DNA from 3 places in the Rossellomorea sp. GAMAL-10_SWC genome. Region 2 is predicted to be linked to each of the others. Evidence: riboswitches for the same ligand, from Rfam matches in the RefSeq annotation. Region 2 holds a riboswitch; each other region holds the start of a gene.
The links. A riboswitch is a leader RNA that binds a small molecule or an ion and turns the genes downstream of it on or off. The one in region 2 is predicted to bind cobalamin.

Region 1 (8,508 bases), 680 kb from region 2:
TTGAATAGGTACCATCATATCTTCTAACCGTTTAATCAGGATGCCAGTGAATAGAAAGTAAGGCAGGATTACTACTTTTTTTGCTCCAAGTTTAATACAGCGCTCAATCCCTTCGTTCACTAAAGGATTGGTCACCCCCATAAAAGCAGGTTCGACGATTTTATAGTTTGTTTTTTCCCATAGTAATCTAGCAATTTTATATAAATCACTATTCGCATCAGGATCGCTTCCGCCACGTCCTAACAAAAGGACAGCCGTATCGTCTTCGATGGTTTCTACATTCTCGCCAATTTCCATTAATCTAGTTTTTAGAATTTCAAATGTTTCCTCATGAACACCAATTGGTCGGCCATAAGTAAATTGAACAAACGGATATTTATTCTTTGCCTCATCAATAGCTGCTGGAATATGAATTTTGGAGTGTCCTGCCTGTAAGAGCATGATCGGAATCAAGACAACATGGTCGGCCCCTTTCTCCACACATAGATCGATGCCTTGATTCACTGTTGGTTGTTCAAATTCTAAAAAACACGTCTCGACCAGGAAAGAATCTTCCCAAGTCTTTCTCATCTCACGGATGAACTCTCGAACCTGCTGATTTCCTTCTTGATCTCTACTTCCATGCCCCACAAATAAAATTGCTCTCAAAATATTTCCTCCCCTTTGTTTGTAAATGCCTTACCTGCCAATTATCGCTAGACTTCTCTCCTTTATTCCCCGCAAACAGCTGCTTCGATTTTAAGATTTGGTGTGATATCCTGGTACACAAAACCTTGAACTTCTTTGACCCGTTTAAAAAATTTATAGAAACGTTCATTTGGATACGCCTTTTGTTGGTACTCTTGAACAATTCCCTCTATGACCCCGACAATTTTGTCCGGTGCGATTCCTTCAGCTACGATTTGGCCATTATGAGCGGTTCTTCCAGCTGTCTTGGCTCCTAAAAATAAATCAAACGCTCCCTTACGATAGACAATGCCAATATCTTCTTTTACGGCTCCATAACAAGCCATGCCGCAGCCATTCACACCAAGTTTCAATTCTTTTGGGAGTTCCATGCCGCCAAGCCTTTCTTGTAGCTCATCGGCATAAGGGATGGAATCCTTCTTTTCTCCGTCACAAAAATCACAGGCTTTTACGGTTAATACGTCGCCAACAGGAGCAATCAAAAAGTTGGCTCTCGTTAGTTTTTCAATAATCTCATCAGGCTTAGAGGTTAAAATTTGCAGCTTCATAAAATGGTCTTGTGTGTATTCCATGACTCCTTCTTTTCCGACAATTTCGGAAAGAATGACCATCTGATGCGCGGTAAATTTTTTATTGGCGACACCAGGGCTGACCGCTACCTCAAAAATAGATTGAAAGTCTTGCTTCACAATTAAACCTTGGGTTTGTCCATAGGTCTCACCAAGGATCATTTGCAAGGCTTCCTCAGCCAACTCTCTTGGCGACTCTTTCACAGAGGTTGGGGTGACTAGTTTCTTGTTTACTGGCATTACATCTTCCATTTGCTCCAATGCCCATGGTTCAGCTTCCTTTTGCAGACGCTGATGCGGTTTCAAAGGTTGAATTGCCTGATTTAATGTATACTTCCGCTGATAACCACGCGGAGTAATCATCAATTCATCGTAGAAAAATGTTGAAGAGTTGCCTATTAAAACGGTAGTTAACATGCCAATTTCATGTTCTAACATTTCTTGTAAATTTGTTAAGACGATCTTTTGACTATCACGGTAGGCACTCTTTACCAATCCTACAGGGGTGTCTGGCGAGCGGTATTTTAATAGAATTTTTTGTGCTTCCATGATCTGACGTGTTCTTCTCCCGCTTTTTGGATTGTATAGGGCAATCACAAAATCAGCTTGAGCGGCCGCTTCGATTCGTTTCTCGATCAAGCTCCACGGTGTTAAATGGTCACTTAAGCTAATCGTACAGGCATCATGCATGACCGGCGCGCCTAATAAAGCAGCACAGGAGTTGATGGCAGAAATGCCAGGGACCACCTCCACTTTTACCCCTGATTCTTTTTTCCAACCTTTTTCAACTAGCACTTCGTAAACAAGTCCTGCCATTCCATAAACACCAGCATCACCGCTCGAAATGACAGCTACCGTGTAACCGAGCTCAGCTTGTTTCACAGCCTCCTGGGCACGGCTCACTTCTTCTGTCATTCCTGTGCTGATGATTTGCTTTCCGGCTATTAATCCCTTGATTAAATCAACGTAGGTTTTGTAGCCGATAATGATATCACTTTCTTGGATGGCTTCCTTTGCCCGTCCGGTAATATGTTTTTCATCACCAGGGCCAAAACCAATAACCAATAATTTACCTTTCACACTATTACGCCACCTTCCACAATTTCAAACTAGAATCCAGCTACTATCCGCTGTTAAATCTTTTCTTTAACCGCTTTTTGTATTCCTTCGATACATTCCGACCCTTCTGGATGTATGAATCCAGCTTCGGAATATTGATAGATCGAATGCTCCTGAAGGCAATGGCCTTCAGCCAGATGACGCTTTACAATCGTAGTTCCCACTTCTGGGGTTACGTTTTTATACCAAGTCCCTGAAGGATAGACGATGGCAACAGGTGCATCCTTACATCTTCCATTGCATCTCGTTCTTGTAGTATGTATGATTGAATCTAAGCTTAAATTGGTGATTTCATTCCGTATTGCTTGTGTCGCTTCCTCCCCACCCTTTCTCATACAGCTGCTGCCGTTACAAATGAGGACATGGTGTTTCGTCCCTTGTAAATTCCAAGTAGTCATGTAACATACTCCCTTTCGTTTTTTCATAAAAAAAGCACCCCTATGGACATAGGGGTGCAGAATAAATACACACAAAAAAATAGCGATGTAAGTTCAGCACTTCTACCTATGTTCCCGTAGGTTGATTGAAGCTATTAGGTAAAGGCAGGTCTCCTGACTTAGGTTCATCATTCTATTGCGTCTTCCCAAATTCCTTCAGTGACATCTGCAATGAACTCCCCATACAGTGGCGGGTACCGTGACGGATTTAAACCGTACTTCCCTATTAAGCACTATTTTCATAGTGCACCAATCCTAATCTATTCAATTTTTAAAAAGACTTGTTTCTTGTAGAGGCATACTATAGGCATAAAAAAATGATTTAGAATCATTAAAACGAAAAAATCCGTTCAACATAAGTTGAACGGATAAAACGCCAGCACAAAGAAAGTTAATAAATAATCCTTTTTGTCCAAACGTTTCATCTTCTCAACCCCCGAAGAAATCGAAACTTTAAAAGCTAAGACAGGTCTCCTGACTTGTGTATCTTCCTACTTTAGACCCTTCCCGTAACGTCCATATAAACGTTTCAGTGGTTTGTCTATTTCGTCCACACTTACAGTTGCGGGGACAGTTCTGGTAATGCTCCAGATTCCCTATTAAGCCCTAAGGCATCTTAACGAATTGTTAACAAATTAATATTCAATTTATTAGATATTTATTAGATATTATTATTCTAGTCTATCAGAATTAATATTTCAAGAGGTTATTAAACTACTTTAAGGAAAACGCTATCCTCCAATAACTTCATCTTTTTTAAGTAATTGAATTATTATAGATATAAAAGAAATTAAATATCTTCATTTCTTTTTTTAAAACTTATTGTTATTTAAGGACAAGTAAAAAGAGAACTCTTCGTGGGTTTTCTTGTAAACTTGTCCGTGAAATTGTCCGCACTTTTTTTATTATATTTTCTCGACTACTACTGCCGTTCCATAAGCGACAATTTCACTCATGTTTTGCCCTATTTCACCTGAATCAAAACGCATCATGATAATTGCATTTGCATCCATTTCACTAGCATTTTTAGTCATTCGATCCATTGCTTCTTTTCTCGCATCCTCAAGCATTGCAGTGTATTGTTTGATTTCTCCACCAACAAGACTTTTTAGACCAGCTAAAATATCGCCACCAAGTCCTCTACTACGTACAATAACTCCAAATACAGGACCCTTTACTTCAACTAGTTTATACCCTTCAATGTTTTCAGTTGTAACTACGATCATAATGTTCACCTCAAAATTTTTATTCTTTACACAAAATTATTTTCCAATTTTGTGTATGTATTTCAATGCCATTTTTAAACTTCATTAATTAAAAATGGAAAATTTGAAACGTATATTGTATTAATTCTATGTAATTGGTTTAATCCCTTTTTACAAAAGAGAAATTCATTTTTTCAGAAAATTAATATTCGTTAAAATTTCCGAGACTGATTTTTCTATTTCAATTGATGACTTCTTATTTACATCTATAAATTTAGTGCTAAACTTTAATCATTCTCATTTTACCATCTACTCACTTTTCGAGAGCACAATTTTATTTTATCATAATATTATCTGCATTTAATTACCAACAAAATATAAATTGGACTATAATAATGTTATATGATTATTATTATTTAAAGGTAGTTAAGGAGAATTTATGCTTAGAATTTTCATCATTATCGGGGGGTTACTATTATTATTATTTATTCTTTATGGACCAATCCCGAGTTTACTAACACGTTTATTTAAATTCTTTTCAATCCATCAAGTTTATTCTAAAAGTCAAAAACGAATTGCTTTAACTTTTGATGATGGTCCACATCCAGTTTATACGAATTTACTTTTAGATTTACTCCAAAGTCATTCGATTAAAGCAACTTTTTTTGTATTAGGTTCAGCGGCAGAAAAGTATCCTACGATCATTAAAAGAATACATGAAGATGGTCACTTAATCGGAATACACAATTATAAACATAAATGTAATTGGTTTCTCAGTCCAAAACAATTAAAAAATCAAATAAAAAAGACTGCAAGTATTATTAAGAAAATAACGAACGATAACCCACTTTATTATCGACCACCTTGGGGGTTAGCTTCACTTCCACTTCTATTTCAGAAAAAGCTTAAAATTATTTTATGGTCTGTAATGGCAAATGATTGGAGTAGTAAAAAAGGAAGTGAAGGCATTTATAGTCTTTTGTTAAATCAAACGAAACCAGGAGCAATTATTTTATTACATGATAATGGAGATACATTTGGTGCAGACGAGGATGCTCCTATTCATACAATAAAAGCGTTAGAGAGATTTATTGAACATTGTTTACAAAACCAATATCAGTTTGTTAGGATTGATCATTAGCTTATTAAAACTAAACACCACAAGGAAACTCTTTACCTTGTGGTGTTTTTACGTATTCATAAAGTTATTAGTCATAACACTCTTAAGAAATGGAACTAAAAATATCATTGACAATTAATTGTGAACTAAATCCTTTATTTAATGCGGTTAAAGATGATTTCATTTGTTCTAAATGATTTGATTTGAAAAGAATTCGATTAATATAAAAAGTTAATTCATTTAACGACTTTACTGTTACTGAAGCACCAGCATTTTCAAATATTCTGGAATTCTCTTTTTCTTGTCCTGGTGTTGGTTTATATAGGATTGTCGGTAAATTACATGCAATACATTCTGATAATGTAATACCACCAGGCTTCGTAATTAAGAGATCAGATTTTTTATACAAATTACGTATATTATTTACGTAGCCAAATACTTGTAGGCGGTCTTTGTATTCTTCATTTAACTTACATAATTTATTATAAAGTATGCGATTATAGCCACAGACAACTGCTACATTAAGTTTTGTTTCAGCAAGTAACTGCTTGGCCATTTTTTCTACGTCCTTTAATAATCCAACTGCTCCAGCAACTATTAAGATTTGGTCGTTTGATTTCGATTTATTTGTACCTTCATTTAAAAAATCTAATTCTTTAAATTCTTGTCGTAGAGGTATACCAGATACAAATATTTTCGATAAAGAAACACCTAAATTTACCATCTGATGTATTAATCCTTCTGTCGCTATATAGTAACGATCGATTTCATTATGAATCCATGAACGGTGAATATAATAATCGGTAATAACTGTATATAATTTACAAGGATGTGATGAATATTTCTTCCATTTTGCTACAGACCCTACTGGAAATGTAGTAATGATAATATCAGGCTTCTCTTTTTGAAGAATACTTTTTATATTCTTTCCGCATAATTCTAAAAGCCTGTCAAAAATGACTGTACTGAATAATTTCTCAGTCCCATAGAAGAACCATTTATAAATTGTTTGGGCATGTTGGAATAATTGCAAATGAATATTTTTTGCAAATACATTTATTGTTGGATATGCTTCTTCGTATATATCAATAATTGTTACATCGTTAAAGTTAATATGTTCAAACTCACTTTTTAGCGCTTTTGATACTTCTTTATGCCCATTTCCAAAACTCGATGTAACGACAAGTATTTTAGGCTGCAATACCATACTAATCAACCTCTTTTGAATAGACAAATTAATTAAACGAATGTATGAATTAACATTGAGATTACAACTGCAAATGAAAGATAGTAATGCCAGTTTTTATCTTTTCGTTTATATCTTAAAAAACCGAATATCCCTAATGGAACTAAGAGTAAATAAGTTATAACACCTGAAATATAAACAGCATCTGTTTTCCATTCAAAAAAAGTCATAATCACAGAGTGTACTGTAATAAAAGCAAAAGTAATTAACGAGATTGGGACATGTATTAACTTACACCATTTCAATAATTTAGCTAAGTATTTCTTAAATCGCTTTTTGTCATTTAATTTTTTAAATCGAATTAAAAAGTATAGTGGAAAGAGAATAAATGCCGCAAATACACCTATTCTTCCAAGGGAACCTTTATCTTTCGCATATATTTTTAATGGATTTATTTTATGAAAACCATGTTGTATTCCATTTTGTATCTGTGGTCCCATATTCGTTAATAATTCAGTTCGATGCGAAACTTTCCACCCTGCAATGATGAAAATAATGATCGAAATTGCTAATGCTATATAAATTAATTTTCTCTCAGATTTATTTTTTATCCAATTACTAATCAATTTGACCTATTCCTTTCAAATTTTGAAAAAATATTAGAATATACATGTCCATATTCGCCTCCCTTTATATACAAAAATGTACAAAATAAAAGTGAAAGTTTAATGAAAATTGTATTATGTTTTACTAAAATTGATTAATTTTGTTTCAATTTATTTTTTCTTAATAAATTTTCTAATTACATCGATTATTATTGGAATGATTGAAACGAAAATGATTCCAATCGTTAATAGCCCAAAATGATTTTTAACAAAAGGAATATTACCAAAAAAGTAACCAATCGACACCATTAGTCCAACCCAAAGTGTCGCTCCGAAAATGTTATATGAAATAAATTTTGAATAGTTCATTTCACCAATCCCTGCTACAAATGGAGCAAAAGTTCTTACAATCGGAATAAACCTTGCTAGTACAATAAATTTAGAACCTTTCTGTTTGTAAAAGTTTTCAGTTTCATGAATGTATTTAGTATTTATTTTTTTACTTTTACTTAATTTACTTCCGAATTTCTTACCTATAAAATAATTTAAAGAATCACCTAAACTAGCTGCGACTATGAAAAGGATTAATAATCCAAAAAAGTTTAATAAATGTAAGGAAGCAAGTGCACCTGCTGTAAAAATTAATGAATCTCCTGGTAAAAATGGTGTCACAACAAGTCCTGTTTCCAATAAAATAATGAAAAATAAGATCAAATAAGTTATTGCCCCATAGTTATGCACAAAAGTTAATAAATGTTGATCTAAATGCAATATGAGATCAATTAAATTTTTAATAATCTCCATATAACTCTAACTCCCCCAAAATTTTCTCTATATGTTTGTCTTAATTTGAAACAAATTTGAAATCGGAATTTTAATTTTAAAACTGCTACCCTTACCGATTTCGCTATTAACAATAATTTTTCCATTTAAAGACTCTATAATCGATTTTGCGATCGATAAACCGAGACCAGTATTACCTTCGTCTCTTGACCTATGCTCTTCGATTCGATAAAACCGATTAAATATTTTATCTTGTAGCTCTTTTGCAATTCCAATACCATTATCATTTATTACATAATAGAAATAGTTTGCTTTTTTCTCTGATCTTACGTAGTAATTTAACGAAATTGTACGATCCTCAAGTGAGTATTTAATCGCATTATCAACAAATATATTAATCAATTGTTTTAGACTTTCTTGATTCGTTTTAACGATAAATTTCTTATCATTTAATAGCTGTATTTTTTGTTTTTTTTCCGATGCTTTATATTGCCATGCTTTTTGAATTTGTTCAGAAAATTCATCGATTCTAAATTCTTCAATATTTACTTTGGCGATTTGTTTATGATCAAGCCTTGCTAGAAACAGTAATTGATGAACTAGATTACGCGTATCACTTAATTCCTTTTTTAAATCGGATAAGGTTTCTTTTCCGAAATCAGAAAGTCGATTTTGTTCAACACTCAATACATCAATACCAGCTTGTAATACCGATAATGGTGTTCTTAGTTCATGTGAAGCATTTTCCACAAATTCTTGCTGTTCCTTATAAGACGCAATAATTGGTTCCATTGCCT
Region 2 (8,508 bases):
AAACCTTTTAATAAATCTTCACTTAAAACTGAGTCTGTTTTTCCTTCGATATAAATTTTTCCGTCCTTTAATCCTACTAATCGATCACAGTAAAGACTTGCTAAATTTAAGTCATGAAAAACAGTTACGATCGTTTTATTCTCATGTTTTTGTAATTCCTTTAAAACATCTAAAATTTTAATTGTATGCATTAAATCTAAATGGTTACTTGGTTCGTCTAAAAAAATATATGGTGTTTCCTGAGCAAAGCATTGAGCAAGAAATACTCTTTGACGCTCACCACCACTAATTTCATTTATGAGGCTTTTTTCCATCTTCTTAGTACCAGTCATCATCATTGCGTTATTGACTGCAGTTTCATCGATTGTGGACCAGCTAGGAAAAAAGGAAGACGAATGAGCAAGACGTCCAAGTTTAACTGTTTCTTTTACCTCATAAGAATATGTATAGGAATTTTGTTGTGATAAAACAGCAATTTTTTTTGCTATTTGTTTATTAGACATACTAGATACAAATTCTCCATCTAACATGACATTTCCTTTAGACGGTTTAAAAAGTCCACTAAGAATATTTAAAAACGTTGACTTTCCACTCCCATTTGGACCAATAATTCCTAGCCATTCTCCTTGATTAATAGAATAAGACAGTTCATCCAAATCAGTATGAATTCCATCATATGAATATGAGATATCTTGACATTTAATCATACTTTTCCCCTATTTCTTTTCAAAGATAGTAATATTAATGCAAATATTGGAGCACCAATTAATGAAGTAATTACCCCGATTGGTAACTCTCTTGGGGCTAATACAACTCTTGATAATATGTCCGACCCGATTAAAAATATTGCGCCATTGATCATTGATAATGGAAGTAATTTTTTATGTAATGGCCCTACCAAAGTTCTAGTAAAATGCGGAACAACTAATCCTACAAATCCAATTGTTCCAGAAACAGCTACTGCTGCACCAGACAAAATACTACCAGTTAACAAAATTAAATAAGTGGATTTTTTTACATCAATTCCAATATGTTTTGCATTTGTGCTACCAAATGTCATCGCATCTAGCTGCCTATTTTGACTAAATAAAATTAAGAAAGAAATGATTAAAAACGGTAATAAACTAAGAGAGTACTGAATGCCCCTCCCACCGATATTACCCATTAACCAGCCAATTACTGTACGTAATTCATTATTTGAAAAAGTTATAAATAATGATAATAATGCAGAACAAAACGAACTTATTATAATGCCACCTAGTATGATTGTCTCTACATTAAGAGATGGATCTAGTTTTCGAACAAATAGTAATAATAAGATGAGTGTTCCAAATCCAAATAATATACTAACAACTGGCAAAGTAAAATAAGTTACAAAAGGTAAGCTTATTTGAAAAAATAAAACAACCACTGCTCCTACAGAGGCACCTGAAGAGACACCTAATGTAAAAGGATCAGCTAATGGATTTTTAAGTATTCCTTGAAATGCAACACCTGCCAACGAAAGGCTAGCACCGACTAATCCAGCTAACATTACCCTTGGCACTCGTATATTCATGACAATTGTTTGAATATCAGCTGGAACATAATCAGTTTTAAATAGAGCATCTGAAAAGCTAGAAATAATAGAAGAAAAGGGAATCGATGTAGACCCAATCGAAACCCCTAAAATAAATAAAAAAATTAATAAGATAAATGGAATTAAAAAGATTAAATATGTATTATTTATAAAGCTCTGGGTAAACCGCCTTTGCAATTGCTTCGACTCCCTCTGCAAGTCTTGGACCAGGTCTAGATGTTGTATCTGAATTAACATCATATACACGGTGATTTTTAATTGCGTTTACTGTTTGCCAGTTTTTCCTAGCCATTACAGTTTTTTCTAAATTTGGAACATAATATCCATAAGTAGTTAAAATCACATCAGGATTCGCTTTAATAGCTGATTCCTCACTATACTTAACCCAACCTTTTTCACTTTCAGCTACGTTTTTAGCATGAACAATCGAAAGCATTTCATCTAAGAACGTACCTTTACCTGCTGTATATATTTCAGGTGGTCCTGATATTTCAAGCCAAACCTTTGGATTTGTATTTGCTTTAGCTGTTTTTTTGCTAATTTCATCTAATTTTGTTTTCATACCAGTTACTACTTTTTTCGATTGCTCAGTTTTTCCCGTTATTTCTCCAACTTGTTGAATTGTATCATACACGTCATTAATAGTTGCAGCATTTTTTACAACAAAAACATTAATCCCCGCTTGTTTGATCTGTTCTAAACCGTCAGCAGAAATTCCTAAACTTGATTCATGCGCTAAAACTAAATCAGGTTTTAATGAAATAATTTTTTCAACATTATAAGTCATATCGGCATTATTTCCGCCAACTTTATCAATTGATTTTACTTCTTTTGGATAATTGTCAAAATCTGTTACCCCTACTACATCCTTGCCATCACCAATAGAAAACAAGATTTCAGTATTACTTGGAATAAGTGATACGATTCTTTTAGGTGCCTCTTTAAAGCTAACTTCTTTGTTCGTTGCATCTTTTACAGTCATTGGAAAAGTTGCTTGTTCACTCTTACTTACATTCGATTTTTTTTGTGTGGTATCATTATTACAACCAAATAATCCTAAACACAATAACATAATGATAAAACTTGATAAAAACTTCTTCATTTAAATCCTCCTATTATTTTGGAAAGCATAAAAAAACCCATTCATTTTGAATGGGGCTGAAACAACATATAAATACAAGAATTCTTGCAACTGCTGCTTCAAATTCTTACTCCCCGAAGAATTGAACAAGGATGAATTTAGCAGGTCTACTGACTTTGTTTCAACCTACTCCGACCTTCCCATTCTTAAAGAACAGTGGCTATTCGTTTCGTTCACATTACAGTTGCGGGGACAGTTCTGGATTATACCAGATTCCCTTTTAAGCAATACTTGCACTAAACTCATCAATATTTCATTAATTCAATCGTAAGATAAATTTGGTAAGAATTCAATTATTTTCTTTATATGTTTATTATTTTACTAATTTTTTTTGTTTTTTGTTTGTTTTGCAGTGATATCGTCTCTAAACTTAAAGGTAATATGTTTTATATGAAACAAGATTACTCTACATCTTTTTCGTTCATTCGTAAATTATGCGGTATTTTAACTTTAAATGTCGTTCCCTGTCCTTCTTCACTATAGACCTGAATCGATCCACCATGTGCTGTTACAATATTTTTAACGATTGATAAACCTAAACCCGTGCCACTTCTACCTCTTGTACGAGCTTTATCCGCTTTATAAAAACGTTCAAATACAAATGGTAAATCTTCTTTTGAAATCCCTGCACCTGAATCAATAAAATTAAATGTAGTTGATCTTTCATTTTGATTTACTGAAACAATAATTCTTCCATTTTCATTTGTATGTCTTATTGCATTATCAATTAAATTTGTAAAAACCTGTTCCATCCGATCCTCATCTATGTAGATATTTAAATGCGGAATGTTGTCGATTTCTCCAAATAACTTAATATTTTTTTCCTTTGCTAAACCTTTAAACTTGCGTAAAATCCGATCAACAAATTGTACTAGAGGAACGAAGTCTCTATTTAATTCAGTAAATCCGTTCTCCATTCTTGCTAAATCTAACAAATCATTTACTAATCGACCCATTCTAAGTGACTCATCATAAATGATTTGTGACAATTCTTGCATCTCTTCCTTGGATTCTGCTACACCATCAACAATCGCTTCGCTATAACCTTGTAATAAGGAAATAGGCGTTCGTAGTTCATGAGAAACATGCGCTATAAAATCTTTTCTCATCTTTTCTAACCGTCTTTGTTCTGTAACATCACGAATCACCGCTACAACGCCTCTTATATTTGTTTGATTATAAAGAGGCGACATTAAAACTTGCCAATTGCCTTGATCGAAATTTAATTCTATAAATTGCTTTTTCTCACTTTCGACGACTAATACAAATAAATCTAATAGTTCCTTCGTTAAAACAAGTGAAGAAGGTTCTTCAAATTGATCATCATTAAGCATTTTCAAAAAGCGTTCAGCTGGTGGATTCGATGTCACGATTTGACCTTCTTTATCAATCGAAATTACACCATCTACCATACTTGTAATAATATTAGAAACCTTCTCCTTCTCTTGTTTTAATGCATTCATATTAAAATTTAATTGTTTACTCATCTTGTTAAATGAATACGCAAGTTCTCCAATTTCATCACTTGAATGGATTGGTACTTTCACATTAAAATTCCCTGAAGTCATACTACTTACAACTTCTTTCATCTTTCTAAGAGGAGCTGTAATTTTAGAAGAAAGAAAGAATGAGAAAAATGTTGTTAACACGATCCCAATCGATGCCGCGAGCAAGACAAAATTAGTCGTTTGGTGAATCATCACTTTTACAGGTTGTAATGTTTGGTATATAAATACAGCTCCATTTTTTGAGTTTGTATGTAATGGAACACCTACTACTAATTTTTCTCTCTCACTATTTTCACCATAAACAAGTCTTTTACTGACCTCTTTATGATCAGTTAACGTTTTATTTAAGATTTCATCATTTTTAATTTCTTTAAATGGTAGCTCCTGTATTCCATATGTATTATTTGAATACCATGGCTCTTGACCGTCAATAGAAATGATTACTCTTGAATATCTACTAACAATATTATTTGATAAATACTCAATATCGGAGAGTGGTTGACCATTTTCTATTAATTGTGCAATTTTTGTGGCATCATCCTTCATATTTTGTACTTGAAGGTCAATATAAAATTTTTCAAAAAATCCTATTAAGACAAAGGTCAAGAATGATAATACAAGAGAGACTAGTAAGATAATTGTCAGCCAAAGCTTTCCAACTAAACTTCTTACGATCATTACTCCTGACCTACTTCAAATTTATAACCGACACCCCAAACAGTGACGATCATTTTCGCAGCATCCTCAGAGCTTTTACTCAGTTTTTCTCGCAGACGTTTTACATGTGTGTCTACTGTACGTAAATCTCCGAAAAAATCATATTGCCAAACTGATTTTAATAATGTTTCACGATCAAATACTTTGTCAGGTGCCTTAGCTAAAAACAACAGTAGTTCGTATTCTTTTGGCGTTAAACTGATCTCTTCCCCTTCAACAATTACTTTATGCGCGTCATTATCAATCGTTAGATGCGGAAACACTACGATATCCTTCGCTGAAGAATTGTCGGAAGTAAATACTGGTACAGGGGAAGAACGTCTTAATAGAGCTTTAACTCGAAGAACGACTTCACGCGGACTAAATGGTTTAACGATATAATCATCTGTCCCTACTTCAAAACCTTGAACACGGTTTGTTTCTTCTCCTTTTGCCGTTAACATGATCACAGGAGTTGTTTTTGTTTTTCGTAATTCCCTACAAACTTCAATTCCATCAATTTTAGGCATCATCAAATCTAATACAATTAAGGAATATTCATTCTTCAATGCTAAATTTAAAGCATCCTCGCCGTTTTCAGCCTCATCAATACTATAACCATCACGTTCCAAATACATTTTTAATAATCGTCTAATACGATCTTCATCATCTGCTATTAATATTTTTATATTTTGATCCATAATTTCGACCCCCTCTTCATAATTCTACATAATAAAAATTGTATATTCTAGTATAATTTGTGAACATTTTTACATAATTCTTAGAATTTATTATTTCCATAAAATAGTGAAAAAAAACTAGGAAGTAAGTGTACCATTTCGAGGGAACCAAATTTTAATTCATGTAGATCGAAAATATAAATTAGAAAAAAAGCCCTGTAAAGGAAAGTTTATCCTTTACAGGGCTTTTTATTAATTACGCATAAGAGTGTAAGCCTGCAATGATTAAGTTAACAGCAATTAAGTTAAACATAATAATCGCAAATCCTAGTACGGCTAACCAAGCAGACTTTTCACCTTGCCAATTTCGTTTGAAACGCAGATGTAAGAATACTGCATAGAATAACCATGTTATTAATGCCCAATCTTCTTTTGGGTCCCAGCTCCAAAACTTTGTCCAAGCAATTTGAGCCCAAATCATAGCAAAGATTAGTCCACCAAGTGTAAATACCGGAAAGCCAATTGCTACAGCACGGTATCCGATTTCATCTAATAATTCACTATCTACTTTTTGTACAAAAGGCTGTAAAAATGCACCAATTCGTTTTCTTAAAATTAAACGGATGATTGTATATAATGCTGCTCCGGCAAATACTGACCAAATTACAGTGTTCAATTTTTTAGCATTAACCATAGCTGGCATTTCAGCAAGGGCTTCAAATCGATCTTTTGTAGTCAATTCACCTTTATGTGGACCAACAAGTGATGGAAGATTAAAGACCATTTCTTCTTGTACTTTATCTTTATTAATCCAATTATATTTTGCTTCGTATCCAGATGCAGTAAATGCTGTTGAAATAACAACAAAACCAACAACAGTTACTAAGAAATATAAAACTGCTTCTAGCCAAAATGTTTTCTTTGTTGATACTTTTTGATCAATATTTTTAATTAAATAAATTAGTCCTGTTATAAAACTAATTGCTAAAATAGCTTCCCCTAAAGCTGCTGTCGTTACATGGATATGTAACCAATAGCTTTTTAAAGATGGAACTAATGGTTTGATTTCATGTGGAAATACTGATGCATAAGCAATGATGATTATTGACAATGGTAATGCAAATAATCCAATTATATTTAAACGATACATAAAATAAATCATGATAAACGCAAAAATTAACATCATGCCAAAGAATGTAATAAATTCAAATAGATTACTTACAGGTGCATGTCCAGCTGCAATCCATCTTAAAATAAAATAAGTAATTTGAGATAAGAATCCAATTAATGTAACCGTAATTCCAATTGTACCCCATCTATTTGGACCATTATCATTTGTTTTCAAAGAGCCGCCAAAAAAGAAAGTAGCTACAATATAACAAATAAACGCGATAAATAAAAAATTACTACTTAGCTCGTACATATTTTCCCCCTAGTTAAACACTATTCATTAGCTTGTTGATCAATCGGCAATTCTATTTTTGTGTCTTTAAACACTTTCTTTAATTCCATCTTTAAACCATAATAGTTTTTATTTGTAAATGCCGCAACCCAAACTTCCCCATCTTGATTTTGGATCCAAACACGTCGGTGATACCAATACATTCCTTGAATTACACCGATCATAAAGATTGCTCCTCCAAGTCCTAGTAACCAAAGAGTTAAATCTTTACGTACTGTTAATCCTGTTGAATCTTTTGTTTCAATACCTGCAAATGACATTTTATATTTGTTTTCACCATTAGGTTCAATATTTTGTTTGATCGCAACGAATGCTACTTCACCTTTTGGTGTTTTTGGAGTAGTCATTTTAAATACAAACGCTGGATTGTTCGGTTTTCTCGTTTTTGTATCAGGTTGACCATCAGAGTTAAAATAGAAATCTGGAAAATAATTTTTAAGTTCTACTTTATATCCATTTTTCAAGTCATATACTTCTTTAGGATTTTGTAAATCTACTGTTATTGGCCCTAATTTTTCACCTGTTTGTTTATTTTGTAATGTAAATAAAAATGCACTAAATTCACCAATTCGATAATCTACTTGATATAGAGCGAAGTTTTGGAACTTTAGAGGTTCATTAACTTTAATACTATAATCTTTTACTTTTTTAAGTTTTGGATCTTCTCCTGGTATTAAATTTCCTTCGCGTTTATACAACGTCACATCAGCTTGATAGTTTTTAGGAATTTTATCATTTCCAAAGCGCTCAATCGCTTTTTTATAAACTTTACCCTCTTTATCTTTATCATACGTTTCCATATGGAAATCATTTAATTTAATATAATAGTTTTGGTTTGTACCTACAACAGGTTTTAATTCGCCTTCTTGAACCCAAAGAGCTTTATCCATATACATACCTGGTACATATCTCATCATTACCCCAATAAGGAAGATAATTAACCCTATATGGTTTACATATGGACCCCAACGTGAGAAACGACCTTTTTCAGCTAAGATATTGCCGTTTTCTTCACGAATTTTATAACCTCTTTTACGCAAGTTAACTTTAGCTTTTTCTATTTCGTCTGGAATCTGTTCAACTCTACTAATTCCAAACATTTTTTGTCTTTTTAAAAAGTTTGGATGTCTAGTAACAGTTTGTTTGTTTAGAGCTTTATAGAGTGGTAAAATTCGATCTAAACTACAGATTACTAGTGATATCCCAATCGATGCAACAAGTAACATGAACCACCAAGAGTTAAACGTATTATCCAAACCAATTGCATCGTATATTTTACCAAAGATTCCATATTCATCTTGATAATACGTTGCAGGATTCGCAGTAGGCGGTAGTAAATCTCTTTGCGGAAAAATAGTACCTAATGCTGCTGCTACTAGCGTAATTAGAATGATTACAACAGCTACTTTTACAGATGAAAAAAACGTCCATATTTTATCTAT
Region 3 (8,508 bases), 1.2 Mb from region 2:
ATTTTGAGACTTCTATACTTAATGTCTTGATGACAATTCCATTTGGATTTGGTCTTCCTTTTATTACAAAAAGTACATTAACAAAAATAGCCATAGCAGGGTTATTGATAGGGGTCATAATCGAGTCTTTGCAAGGAATTATTGGACTACTTAATGGTTTCTCTTTTAGAGTTGTTGATATAGATGACCTCATATTTAATTTTACAGGTACTTTAATTGGATATAATCTATTTAAATTATTTTCTTTTCTATTTAAGTTATTAATAAAAAAAGCTAATATAAAATTAAACTCGCTATTAAAACATATTTATGATGCTTGAGAAGTGATCTAATATAATAAACGCCTAGAATGTTTTTACTAACATTCTAAGGCGTTTTATTTTAAAGATTACACACTATGCAATAACTTATATTGTTTTCCCTTTTAAATCTACACTTAACCTTTCATTTATTTCATCTAGTTCCTTTTGTAATGTAACAATTTTTAAGATTTGAGCTTTCTTTTCTTCATCCGTATCTTTTTCTTCTGCATTCATTGCAGCTATTTCTAGTTGTAATTTAATTCGTTCATTTAATAAAGCTTGCTGATCGTTTGAGATGTTCTGTCTTCCGTTCCAATCTGCAAAAGATCCTTTGAATTCATAAAGATTTCCATTTTCAATATGAATTACACGATTTGAGACCCTTTTTAGTAAATATGGATCATGTGAAACTACAACTACTGCTCCAGGGTATGACGCTAATGCTTCCTCAATTCTTTCTCTCGTGTGTATATCTAAATAGTTTGTTGGCTCATCAAGCACTAGTAAATTAGAATCAGAAAAGTATAATTTTACGAAAGCAACTCTACATTTCTCACCCATACTTAGTTGAGCAATATTCTTGTAAACATCCTCTCTTCTAAAAAGGAAACATGCTAAAATTGTTCTTGCCTCTGTTTCAGTCATATTTGGAAGTGATAAAATTTCATTTAAAATTGTTGAATCCTCATTTAACGCTTCAAGCTCTTGCATAAAATAACCTATTTTTAATTGAGGATTATGTCTTACAGTACCATTATTAGGAATCATTAATCCTGTTAATAATTTTAAAAATGTAGATTTTCCAGAACCATTTTTTCCGATTACAGCTAATCGATCTTCTCGATTTAAAATAAAATCTACTTGGTTAAATAACGATTTTTCATCATATGAAAAATTAACTTTTTCAAATGTAATCATTTGTTTTGCTGAAAATGAATCATTTTCAAAGCTCGCTGAAATTGTTTTAACTTCTTTTGGTTTTTCTACTTTTCTTTTCTCTAATCGATCTAAATCCTTTTCTTTTGATTTAAATCTTAATGCGTTTTTTGCTGCTTGTTTCTTAGCAAAAGGATCACGTTCACTGGCAGCATTATGAGAGCTTGTAAACCATTGTTTATATTGATTAATTGTTTCAATAAGCTTTTTCTTTTCCGCTTCTTGTTTTTCATATTGTGATTGCTGAGTTTTTCGCTCATGTTCTTTTTGTATTTTGTATGTTGAATAGCCACCATTATACTTAAATGTACCACTTTCAGTTAATTCAACTGTAACAGTCGCAACATCATCAATGAATTGTCGTTCATGAGAAATAAAAAGGACACTATCTTTAAAGTTTTGTAACCATTCCGTTAACCATTGGATTGACTCAGTGTCCAAATGATTTGTTGGTTCATCTAAAATTAATAGCTTTGGTTGCTTCATCATTACTTTTGCTAATTTAACTTTTGTTTTTTGTCCACCACTTAAATGACTGAATGGGATATTCCATAACTCTTGCGGTAATTGAAATTTCTTCAAAACTTGATCTATTTTTGTTTCCCAATCATAGCCATCTAATTCTAAATATTTACTTAAACTCTCGTTATAGTTAGCAAGATTTTCTTCATTAGACAAATCAAGTAAATACTTTTCTATATTCTTTTTGATGAAATATCGCTCTTGATCAAATGATTCAATCACTTCCCTAGCTGACAGGTTTTCCTGATTCTCTTCATCTGTTAAAAGCCATCCAATTTCATCTTTTGAATAGTGAATTTGCAGCATTCCTTTTTTCAATGGAATATTACCTAAAAGGGCATTAATAAAGGTCGACTTTCCAACTCCATTTTCACCAATTAATGCTACCCTTTCACTTTGTTTTATGTCTAAGTTTCCATTTTTAAAAATTGTTTTCCCATTTAATTCTATTTCTATATTCGATGCTTTTATAATAAACATATACTTCACTCCATCCGATTTTAAAAGATCATTCTGCTTAAAAATCCAATCTGTTTTCGAAAGTATTTTTTAAGATAGAAAATAAAAAACACACAAGCAGTATCTGCCTGTGTGTAAATTGGATGTGATTTAATAAGCCATGTATATATAAAAATATATATACGTTAGAATTTATTTCAAATGAAATATAATAGTAAATAAACCATGCATTTAAGACAATGGATTAATTTAATATTAGTATAGGCTCATAAATAGACATAGTTATCCAATTTCTCTGATTTCAGGCAGAGTACTTTTTTGCTATAAAATTCATTAGCTTAAAAAGTTATCGGATATTGTACATAGTGTCTAAATTTGATGCCTCCTTAAAAATATTAATTTAATCTTAGCTTACTTTTAGTATGATTTCAATGCTTTCTTTTTATTCATTCCAAATTAATGCCAATTCCTTACTCAATTTCTTTCTTAATTGGCGACTTTCTAATCGTTTAAATGCTAATTGCTGTAATTTAATTTCTTCCTCAGTTTCTGGAATAACCTCTACTACTTTATGTGGTTTTCCATCTTTTAGTGCAACAAATGTTACAAAACATGTTGCAGCAACTCTTTTTTCACCTGAAAGTAGGTCTTCGGCAGTAGCTCGAACAAATACTTCCATTGAGCTTGAGCCCGTTAAGATCACGAACGATTCATAATAAATGCAGTCACTTTCACGAACTGGACATAAAAATTCTACTGAATCCATCGATGCGGTTACACATTCCATTCTTGAATGCTTTGTAGCTGAAATGGAGGCAATTAAGTCCATAGCGGCAAGCATTTTTCCTCCGAATAATGTACCATGGTTATTTAAATCAGTTGGAAATATTCTACTACTATCAAATACTCTGGATTCTTTTACATATCTACCACTCATCGATTTCACCCTATCATTAAATAATTGAATAATATTTTTCTCGAACTTTTTTCGCAGATTTTACCATATTTGTTAAGGCATCTATTACCTCAGTTTCATTGCGCGTCTTTAAACCACAGTCTGGATTAACCCAAAATCTATTTGCATCACACACTTTTAAAGAACTAATAATATTTTCTTCTATTTCCTCAACCGATGGTACCCTCGGACTATGAATATCATACACGCCTAAACCAATTCCAAATGGATAAGGGGACTCAGCTAAATAAGTAGAAAATTCTTGATGACTTCTTGCATGTTCAATTGAAATAACATCTGCATCTAAATCAATAATTGTGTCCATAATATCGCTAAAATTGCTATAACACATATGAGTATGTATTTGTGTTTCATTTCGGACGCTTGAAGTAGCTAAACGAAATGCTCTCGTTACCCAATGTAAATATTGACCCCAATCTTTTTGCTTCAATGGTAAACCTTCTCGAATTGCAGGTTCATCAACTTGAATAATTGAAATGCCAGCCGTTTCAAGTGCTTTTACTTCTTTACGTAAAGCTAGTGCAATTTCATTTGCTATTTCTTCTCTTGTACGATCCTCACGAACAAACGACCAATTTAATATTGTAACTGGACCTGTTAACATTCCTTTGACTGATTTAGCTGTTAAGCTTTGTGCATACTCAGTTTCATTTACAGTAATTGGCTTTGTAAATTCAACTTTACTAAAAATAATTGGCGGTTTAACACAGCGTGATCCATAAGATTGAACCCATGCTTTTTTCGTAAATGCAAATCCCTCTAGTTTCTCACCAAAATATTCAACCATATCCGTACGTTCATACTCACCATGTACTAATACATCCATATCAATATTTTCTTGAATCTCAATCCACTCTTTAATTTTCAATTTAATTTGATTCATATATTCTGAATCATCAATTGTTCCTTTGCGCCATTGCTGTCTTATTTGTTTAATTTCCTTCGTTTGAGGGAAACTTCCAATTGTAGTCGTTGGTAAAATCGGTAAATTCATTACTTTATTTTGTAATGGATATCTTAAATGGAATGGTACTGGTCTTCTAAAATCTTCTTCATTAATGGATTCCAGTTCATTACTAGTTGAATGATTTTTTTTGCTAAGCTGTTTTAAATTTACTAAACAATTACTTGCATATTTAACTTCATTTTCAAACATGCTCGCTTTGTTTATAAATAAACTTTTTAGTATCACTAACTCTTCTAATTTTTCATCAGCAAACGATAATGCCTCGAACAATGTTTCATTTAATAATTTCTCTTCAACTTTTGTAACTGGTACATGAAGCAAACTACAAGACGGTTGAATCCACCAATCTTTTGGACTTATTTCTTTTTTAAGAGAATTTAAAAAATCAATGGAATCATTTAAATCATTTCTCCAAATATTACGCCCATTAAGTATTCCTACGCCTAATACCTTGTCATTTGGAAATCCGTACTTCAGGATCGACTCTAAATTTCCATCTTTACCGTGAACAAAATCAAGACCAATACCTGATACTGGGAATGAAATTAGTTCTTTATATTGTTCAACTGCTTCAAAGAAAGTTTGAAGCATAATTGATAATGTAGGTACAGCTTTTGCGATTTGATCATAAACTTCTTTCATAAAACGAATATCTTCGCTTGACTCTTCTAACACAAAACATGGTTCATCAATTTGTACCCACTCAACACCTTCATTCTCTAGCTCTTTAAGCATTTGTATATAGAGGTTTACTAGTTTATTAATTATGTTTCGTTTTTCTTCTTCCTGGTAACCTTTTGCTAACTGTACAAATGAATAGATTCCTAGAATGACAGGTTTCGTTTTTATACCAAGCTCAATTAGAGCCTCTTTGTATGCTTCTAATGGCTTATTGAATAGCAATTTAGATTGCTTCTCTTTTTGATATTCAGGAACGATATAGTGATAGTTTGTATTAAACCATTTCGTCATTTCACAAGCTACAATGTTTTTACTACCCCTTGCTAATGCAAAATACGTATCTAGACTTGGTCTTTCATTTATTTCACCAAATCGACCAGGAATCCAACCAAACATAGTAGCAAAATCTAACACATGATCATAAAACGTAAAATCATTTACAGGGACTAGTTCCACACCTAAATCGTACTGTTTTTTTATTGAGCTTAATCTTAGTGATTTCATTTCCTTCTCAAATTCTTCTTGATTAATTTTCTTTTGCCAAAAGCTTTCTAACGTTTTTTTCCATTCACGATTTTCACCAATTCTCGGATATCCTAGATTACTTATTTGTACCATCTTTTCCCTCTCCTTTTAACTAAAATAAAAAAGCATTTTTATCTCATAAGAGACAAAAATGCCTTTAAGTTGGAAAACATAAATAATTAGAATACGTTAACTTAAGCTTTCTTTCCATAAGGCACCTCCCTATCTCTCGTAGGTCAAACAGCGTCGTTAGAATAGGCAGGTCTCCTGACTTAAGAATCTTTGTAAATAAAAGCCTTCCCTATTTTAATAAGTGGCATCTTCTTATTTACTCCTCTATTACAGTGGCGGGACCGTGTTGGAATTAAACCAAACTTCCCTTTTAAGTAAATGATTTCAAACTTTGAACTTCATTTACACCTATTCCCTACTATTTAGTTTTCATCATTTTGTCATAAAATGCAAAAATAGTCAAAATATTTTTTTATTTTTCGTTCTATTTTAAAAAAATTTTTATTTTGGATTAAATAAATGCTGTTGATTTAGTAATTCAAGTAATTAAAATATGCGTTCGTATACTAATCTCATCCAGTTTAATTACTGTTTGATCTAATCATACGAACGCATTGATTGTTTATAAAATTTATTTTTTTATTGAATAGCTATGTTCAAAGAAACATCTTACCATCAAACTAAGTAATGTATTAATTAGCTATTTCTTCATCTGATTGAGCATCTAATGGTACACGTTTTCCGATACCAAAAGCATAGAAACAAATGACAAGGATTGCCAAGAAAATAATCCCTACAATAAGTGAGATGCGTGTGTCATCATTAAACCACATACCGATCAATACCATAACTAAATAGGCTAATGTTAAGTAGTTAGTAAATGGTGCAAAAGGCATTTTAAAAGGATGATTTTTAATTTCATCTCCTTTTACTTTTCTGAAACGAATATGACTAATTAAGATGACAAACCACGGGATCATCCCAGGAAGTACACTTGCACTGTATACATACACGAATAAGTTTTTTGGTGCAATAAAATTTAAAATAACGCCAATTACTAAACCAATTAGTACACCGAACGTACCAAATAAAGGCACTCCGTTATTTGAGACTTTTGTAAAATATTTTGGTGCTTGTCCATTTATACCTAATGTATAAAGCATGCGACCTGCACTATAAATACCACTGTTACAACCAGACAATGCAGCAGTGATTACGACAAAGTTAATAATTCCAGCTGCAGCTGTAATACCAAATTTTGCGAAAGTTACAACAAACGGGCTACCAATCGAATTTAGTTGATCCCAAGGGAAAACTGTTACAATTACAAAAATAGCACCAATATAGAAAATTAAAATACGCCAAATAAGACTTTGAATCGCATCTTTTAATGTTTTTTTCGGATTTTCTGCTTCTCCAGCTGTAATACCAATCAATTCAACGCCTTGATAAGCTCCAACAACTAGTGAAAGTGCAAAGAAGAAACCTGACCAACCACCTGTAAAGAATCCGCCATTTTTCCAAAGGTTAGATAGTCCAATCGCATTTCCACCGTTTCCAAGACCGAAGAAAATAAGACCAAACCCTGCAACAATCATTAATAAAATCGTAACGACTTTAATCATTGCAAACCAAAATTCAAATTCACCAAATGATTTAACGGAAATTAAATTTGCTGCACCAAGAATCACAATTGCAATAATTCCTGGTATCCAAGCAGGTAGGTCTGGAAACCAGTATTTCATATATGCCCCAACTGCAATAATTTCTGACATTCCAACAATAACCCACTGGAACCAATTACTCCAAGCAGTCATATACCCTGCTAAAGGGTGTATATATTTATGGCCAAATGTCGCAAATGAACCTGTACTTGGCTCTAGGTATAGCATTTCCCCCATTGCACGCATAATGAAGAAGATAAAAATCCCCGAAATTGCATAAGCAAGCATTACTGAAGGGCCCGTCCAATGAATTGTACTCGTTGAACCCATAAATAAACCTACACCGATTGTTCCGCCCAAAGCAATCATCTGAATATGGCGCGCTTTCAATCCTTTTTTCAATTCCTTTTGTACCATTCTATTTCCTCCCCTTTCTGATGAAACAAGTGTCACTTTTTGAATCAAACTTAAAAACTTCTCCCCTAAAACCATTACTAACTTACTTTAGAATATTTACAGTTAAAAACCTGCTCTATCTTCCTATAATTAACTGATCTTTCGAATTGAACTAGGAATATTTTTCTTATTTTTCTTACGTAAAATACTAATAAAATAACCAATAAAACCACCAATAATAGCTGGAAATATCCAACCTAAACCTAAACTATACAACGGGAGGTACTTATTGAAAAGATGATGAATTACTTCAATCTGTATTCCAGCTGAGTTTAACCCATCAAATAGACTCACAATAAAAGTTAAGATCAAACTACCTTGATACACTTCTGACCTACCTTGAAAAGTATAGTGTAAGAATGTTAAGAAAATTAAGGATATAGCGATAGGATATAGTGTCATTAATACAGGAATCGAAACTTTAATTAGCTGTGTTAACCCTATATTTGCTATAAGAGTACTAAATACAGTCATAATAATCGCAATTTTTTTGTAAGAAATGGCTGGAAACAATTCATGAAAAAAAGTAGAACAAGCAGTGATTAGACCTACACTCGTAGTCAAACATGCCACTGTAATCATTAAACCTAATAATATTGCCCCATAAGAACCAAAATAATAGTCTGAAACTTTCGCTAAAACTTCAGCTCCATTATCTAGTCGACCAAGTTTCTCAACACTAGAAGCCCCCATATATGTAAGAGCTGAATAGATTATTGCTAAAAGTGAAGCAGCTATTGCTGTTGACTTTCCACAAATGATCATAAGCTGTTTTTTAGTCGTAACTCCTTTTCCTTTAATTGCGTTTACAATAATAATTCCAAAAACAAAAGCTACAAGAGCATCCATTGTTAAATAGCCTTCTTGGAAACCTTTAAAAAACACATTTGTTGTGTACCCTTTAAATGGCTCTTGAAATTTCCCAATTGGATGAACAATAGCGATAACAACAAGCAATCCGATAAACGTTAATTTAATAGGAGTTAGAAATTTTCCTACTACATCAAT

Region 1: it holds a riboswitch for cobalamin, as region 2 does, so the genes downstream of both, V5E38_RS08565 ((2Fe-2S) ferredoxin domain-containing protein) here and V5E38_RS11955 (ABC transporter substrate-binding protein) in region 2, are expected to answer to the same signal.
Region 3: it holds a riboswitch for cobalamin, as region 2 does, so the genes downstream of both, metE (5-methyltetrahydropteroyltriglutamate--homocysteine S-methyltransferase) here and V5E38_RS11955 (ABC transporter substrate-binding protein) in region 2, are expected to answer to the same signal.

What each region holds. Positions count from the first base shown of each region.
Region 1 covers NZ_CP144911.1:1,750,353-1,758,860, reverse strand. Annotated here, with positions in the region: gene V5E38_RS08575 (sirohydrochlorin chelatase) at 1-648, opposite strand, end outside; gene cobJ (precorrin-3B C(17)-methyltransferase) at 711-2,336, opposite strand; gene V5E38_RS08565 ((2Fe-2S) ferredoxin domain-containing protein) at 2,390-2,773, opposite strand; cobalamin riboswitch at 2,900-3,081, opposite strand; cobalamin riboswitch at 3,260-3,446, opposite strand; gene V5E38_RS08560 (YbjQ family protein) at 3,718-4,038, opposite strand; gene V5E38_RS08555 (polysaccharide deacetylase family protein) at 4,457-5,158, shown strand; gene V5E38_RS08550 (MGDG synthase family glycosyltransferase) at 5,241-6,344, opposite strand; gene V5E38_RS08545 (hypothetical protein) at 6,377-6,949, opposite strand; gene V5E38_RS08540 (SNARE-associated domain-containing protein) at 7,100-7,732, opposite strand; gene V5E38_RS08535 (sensor histidine kinase) at 7,760-8,508, opposite strand, start outside.
Region 2 covers NZ_CP144911.1:2,428,415-2,436,922, forward strand. Annotated here, with positions in the region: gene V5E38_RS11945 (ABC transporter ATP-binding protein) at 1-707, opposite strand, end outside; gene V5E38_RS11950 (FecCD family ABC transporter permease) at 704-1,756, opposite strand; gene V5E38_RS11955 (ABC transporter substrate-binding protein) at 1,722-2,681, opposite strand; cobalamin riboswitch at 2,804-2,976, opposite strand; gene V5E38_RS11960 (ATP-binding protein) at 3,122-4,906, opposite strand; gene V5E38_RS11965 (response regulator transcription factor) at 4,906-5,625, opposite strand; gene ccsB (cytochrome C assembly family protein) at 5,861-7,027, opposite strand; gene resB (cytochrome c biogenesis protein ResB) at 7,048-8,508, opposite strand, start outside.
Region 3 covers NZ_CP144911.1:1,248,375-1,256,882, reverse strand. Annotated here, with positions in the region: gene V5E38_RS06000 (VanZ family protein) at 1-320, shown strand, start outside; gene abc-f (ABC-F family ATP-binding cassette domain-containing protein) at 408-2,240, opposite strand; gene V5E38_RS05990 (acyl-CoA thioesterase) at 2,662-3,156, opposite strand; gene metE (5-methyltetrahydropteroyltriglutamate--homocysteine S-methyltransferase) at 3,173-5,461, opposite strand; cobalamin riboswitch at 5,609-5,807, opposite strand; gene V5E38_RS05980 (amino acid permease) at 6,073-7,461, opposite strand; gene brnQ (branched-chain amino acid transport system II carrier protein) at 7,591-8,508, opposite strand, start outside.